Regions from separate parts of the Mycobacterium shigaense genome, predicted to be linked through region 2. Evidence: riboswitches for the same ligand, from Rfam matches in the RefSeq annotation. Region 2 holds a riboswitch; the other holds the start of a gene.

Region 1 (2,387 bases), 2.3 Mb from region 2:
CCCGCGGGGGCGCGGGTGGTGGTGTCGCGCCTGGGCGGGGCGGAGCTGAGCGTACCGCCCTGGGCGGTGGTCGGGCTGGGTCGCCAGGACGACCTGTTGGCGCACGCCGACGTGGCGATCTGCGGCGGCGGCCACGGCATGGTGGCCAAGTCGCTGCTGGCCGGGGTGCCGTTGGTCGTGGTTCCCGGTGGCGGCGACCAGTGGGAGATCGCCAATCGGGTGGCGCGCCAGGGCAGCGGGCGGTTGATCCGCCCGTTGACCGCCGACGCGTTGGTGGCCGCGGTCAACGACGTGCTGTCGACGCCCGGCTACGGGCTGGCGGCGCGGGCGGCCGCCGCCGGCAGCGTCGGCGTCGCCGACCCGGTGTGGGTGTGCCATGAAGCGCTCGCCCTGGCGGGCTAGCGGCTCGGTATCTTGGCTGGCGTGCGGCTGACGGAGTTCAACGAGCGGGTGGTGTTGCGCTTCGGCGCGGCTTACGGCGCATCGGTGTTGGTCGATCACGTGCTCAGCGGCTTCGGCGGCCGGACCGCGGCCGAGGCGATCGAGGCGGGCGTCGAACCCCGCGACGTCTGGCGGGCGTTGTGCGCCGACTTCGACGTGCCCCGCGACCAATGGTGAGCGGCTGTCCCGTCGGCCCGGGTGCTCACCGCCGGCTCGACCGCGGCGCCCGGCGGAACACGCAGTCGCCGCAGACGGATCGCCCGGGCAGGCGATAGAACAGGCAGCAGCTCTCGCGCGCGAAGCCCAGGTGTGAGTCGGTCAGCACGCCGGACCCGGCCAGCACGCCGGTCTCCAGCAGGGAGTCGGTCATCTCGACGATGCGGGCGCGCAGGTCGGGCCGCGCCGCCAGCAGCGCTCGCGACGCGCCGACGAGCGCGGAGGCGATGTTGCCCGCCAGCAGGGCCGGCGCCAGCTTGACCCGCAGCCCGTCGGCGAACGGCCGCATGTGTTGGTGCACCACGATCCGGTACAACGACCTCGCCGAGACCTCGGCATCGGGCGCTGCGACGGGTTCGGGCATGCGCAGCTGGGCCCCGTCGTCGGCGCGTTGCAGGTCGCGCAGGTCGGGGACGACGCCGTGGGCCAGGGCGCACGCCAGCACCGGCGACCAGAGCCGGCTGGCATGGCCGAGATGAACCAGCGAGGCGCCGATCCGCAGGTCCGTCGTGTGATAGCGCCTGGCGGTGGCGTCGATCAGATCGGCGAAGCCGTCGGCGTAGTCCTGGCGGACCGGGTGCCACCCCGTCGCGCCGCAACCGTTCACGGTCAACGCGAAAAAGCCTTTGTAGGAAGAGATTTCGGCTAGTTCGCCGGAAATTTCCATGCTGGCGCGACCACCCCTCTCCGGGGAAATCCGCCCCGGTGTCGATTGAGGAGGCGCCGACGGTGAGTATCTGGCTCTCGGGATGTGACCGATCACAGTGGCGGGACCGCACCGGATTCGCACCGGTTTCCTCGGCTCTTGCGGGCCCGTCGACGCCTTTTCGATAGCCGATATTGCCACACGCCCGCCGTGCGGCGTGTCGAACGTAAATCGAACAGGTGTTCGTCTACTGTGTTGATCACTCGAGGAGTGACGACTTGTCGGTAGCCAGCTCTAGTGTCACGGCCAACCGACCGATACCGGTCAGCGCAACACCGACTACAGGAGAGAACCATGGCGCAAGCCCCCGACCGTGAGAAGGCCCTCGAACTGGCGATGTCCCAGATCGAGAAGAGTTACGGCAAAGGCTCGGTGATGCGTCTCGGCGACGAGACGCGGCAGCCGATCTCGATCATCCCGACTGGATCCATCGCACTGGACGTGGCCCTGGGCATCGGCGGCCTGCCTCGCGGCCGGGTCGTGGAGATCTACGGTCCGGAGTCCTCGGGTAAGACCACCGTCGCCCTGCACGCGGTGGCCAATGCCCAGGCGGCCGGCGGCGTCGCGGCCTTCATCGACGCCGAGCACGCCCTGGATCCCGATTACGCCAAGAAGCTCGGCGTCGACACCGATTCCCTGCTGGTCAGCCAGCCCGACACCGGTGAGCAGGCCCTCGAGATCGCCGACATGCTGATCCGCTCCGGCGCCCTGGACATCCTGGTCATCGACTCGGTGGCCGCACTGGTGCCGCGCGCGGAGCTCGAGGGCGAGATGGGGGACAGCCACGTCGGGCTGCAGGCCCGGCTGATGAGCCAGGCGCTGCGGAAAATGACCGGCGCGCTGAACAACTCGGGAACCACGGCGATCTTCATCAACCAGCTCCGGGAAAAGATCGGCGTGATGTTCGGCAGTCCCGAAACCACCACGGGTGGCAAGGCTTTGAAGTTCTACGCGTCGGTGCGCATGGATGTGCGCCGGATTGAGACGCTCAAGGACGGCACCGACGCGGTCGGCAACCGCACCC
Region 2 (2,387 bases):
CGTAGAGGATCGGCGGCCGCACACAGCGGCTGCCGTAGGACTGCACCCAGCCGTTCCTGGTGGCGAAGAACCCGTCGAGCTGCTCGGCGAAGTACTGGACCATATCGTTGCGTTCCGGCTCGCCGTGCACCAGCACATCGAGGCCGAGCTGCTGCTGCAGCTCGATGACGTCGGCGATCTCCTGCTTCATCCGGCGGTCGTATTCGGCCTCGTCGATCTCGCCGGCGACCAGCGCGGCACGGGCCTTGCGGATCTGGACGGTCTGCGGGAACGACCCGATGGTCGTGGTCGGCAGCGGCGGCAGGTGCAGCCGCGCTTCCTGGCTGGCGCGACGTGCGGCCGCGTCGCCGCGATGCACACCGGCCGCGACGACCGAGCCGAGACGCTCGCGGAGCTGGTCGTCGTGCAGGCGCGGGTCACTCGTGCGCGACGCGACGGCGGCGTTGGAGGCCGCGATCTTGTCGGCGACGTCCTTCGATAACGCCTCACGTCCCTCGCGCAGGGACCGGGCCAGGGTCACCACCTCGACGACCTTCTCCTGTCCGAACGCCAGCCAGCTGCGCAGCGCGTCGTCGAGGCCGGTCTCGGGGTCCAGCGAGTAAGGCACGTGCAGGGTCGAACACGACGTCGACACCGCGACGTGGGCCGCCGAATGCTGCAGCGCCGCCAGCTTGTCCAGTGCCGCTTCGAGATCGGTGCGCCAGATGTTGCGCCCGTCGACGACGCCGGCCACGAGCGTCTTGTCGGCCAGGCCGGGCGCGATCGCCGTGTCGGCTCCGTACACGAGGTCGACGCCGATCGCCTCGACGGGCGTGCGGGCCAGCGCGCCCAACGATTCGCCGGGGTCACCGAAGTAGGTGGCCACGTAGATCGCCGGCCGGTTGGTCACCTTGCCCAGCGCGTTGTAGACCGCCTCGGTCAGGGCGGGGGCGTCGGGGGAGATGTCGGTGACGAGCGCGGGCTCGTCGAACTGCACCCACTGCGCACCGTTATCGGCCAGCAGCGACAACAGCTCGGAGTAGATCGGCACCAGCTCCTGCAACCGCTCGATCGGCGCGCCCGCGCCGCCCTTGACGTCACCGACGCCCTTGCTCAGCAACAGGAAGGTGATCGGTCCGATGACGACTGGGCGGGCCGGGATACCTTGCGCGATAGCCTCTTTCAGCTCGGAAAGTACCTTGTCGGGGTTCAGCGCGAACGTCGTCGCGGGCTCGATCTCGGGAACGATGTAGTGGTAGTTGGTGTCGAACCATTTGGTCATTTCCAGCGGCGCCACCTCGTTGTTGCCGCGCGCCACCGCGAAATAGCGATCCAACTCGTCGGGAACCTGCGCGGCCCGAGCCGGCAGCGCGCCGAGCATGACGGCGGTGTCGAGCATCTGGTCGTAGTAGGAGAAGGTGTTCACCGGCACCGAGTCCAGGCCGGCCGCGGCCAGACTCGCCCAGGTGTCTCGGCGCAGGGTTGCAGCTACGGCCTCCAGCTCGGCACGGCTGGTGCGTCCGGCCCAGTAGCCCTCGGTCGCACGTTTGAGTTCCCGCTTGGGGCCGATGCGCGGGGAGCCGACGACTGTTGCGGTAAATCGTTGGGGGGTCACGGTTTTGTTCGTCCTTCAATCGGCGTGATGGTCACCGCCGGCGGACGTGCAGCCGATCCGTCGGCGGCGGTACCCAGTACCAACCGCAACGGCTGCAGCCAAACGCCCATTCCTCGAGGCGATGAGCCGCCGGACGCGGCGCGCCCAGCACGGCTGGCAGGTCTCCGGACTCGCAGGCGCGCACTCGGTGGTGCTCCTAATGGCCGTCGCTTCCCAGTCTTGCGACCAGTGCTTGCCAAAAACTCTGACGGCGGTCGTTCCTGCATACCGTTGCGGGACAGTCCCGGATTCTCACCGGGTTCCCTCTCGCGAAGCGTTACTAACGTTGCCCCGCTCGATGCTTGCGCCGCGGTTGCGGCGCAAGCAGACCAGCTGCGTAACGGAGCTTACTCCGGCGTCGGGTCGACAACAGACATGTGGCCCAACGTGACGGTAGCGTCACGTTGGGCCGCCGGCGTGACGGTAGCGTCACGTTCGCGACGGGCTAGCTGGCAAGCGCCTCCGCGATGGGAGTGTCGCCGTTGTTGAAGTCGATGGTCCGGCGGATGGTCGAGTCGCCCGCCAGTGCGGCGGCCACCACCAGCGCGACGTCGGCGCGCGTGACCTCGCCTTTGCCTTTGCCGATCGAGATCCGTCCGGTCGCCTCGTCCAGCGTCAGCCGCCCGGGACCCAGCACCGTCCAGTCCAGCTCGCTGGCCCGTAGGTGTTCATCCGCGGCGGCCTTGGCCTCCGCGTAGGCAAAGAACGGATCATCTTGCGGAACACCGTGATTCGGCCCGGCGCCGAAGTAGGA

What was found. Region 2 has a riboswitch for cobalamin ahead of metE (5-methyltetrahydropteroyltriglutamate--homocysteine S-methyltransferase). Riboswitches for the same ligand answer to the same signal wherever they lie in the genome.
Positions count from the first base shown of each region.
Region 1: another riboswitch for cobalamin. It lies ahead of MSG_RS08880 ((2Fe-2S)-binding protein); the one in region 2 lies ahead of metE (5-methyltetrahydropteroyltriglutamate--homocysteine S-methyltransferase).

Region 1 is NZ_AP018164.1:1,886,391-1,888,777, forward strand. It holds gene MSG_RS08870 (glycosyltransferase) at 1-402, shown strand, start outside; gene MSG_RS08875 (DUF3046 domain-containing protein) at 424-618, shown strand; gene MSG_RS08880 ((2Fe-2S)-binding protein) at 644-1,324, opposite strand; cobalamin riboswitch at 1,369-1,490, opposite strand; gene recA (recombinase RecA) at 1,658-2,387, shown strand, end outside.
Region 2 is NZ_AP018164.1:4,155,851-4,158,237, reverse strand. It holds gene metE (5-methyltetrahydropteroyltriglutamate--homocysteine S-methyltransferase) at 1-1,594, opposite strand, end outside; cobalamin riboswitch at 1,733-1,933, opposite strand; gene MSG_RS19295 (SDR family oxidoreductase) at 2,079-2,387, opposite strand, start outside.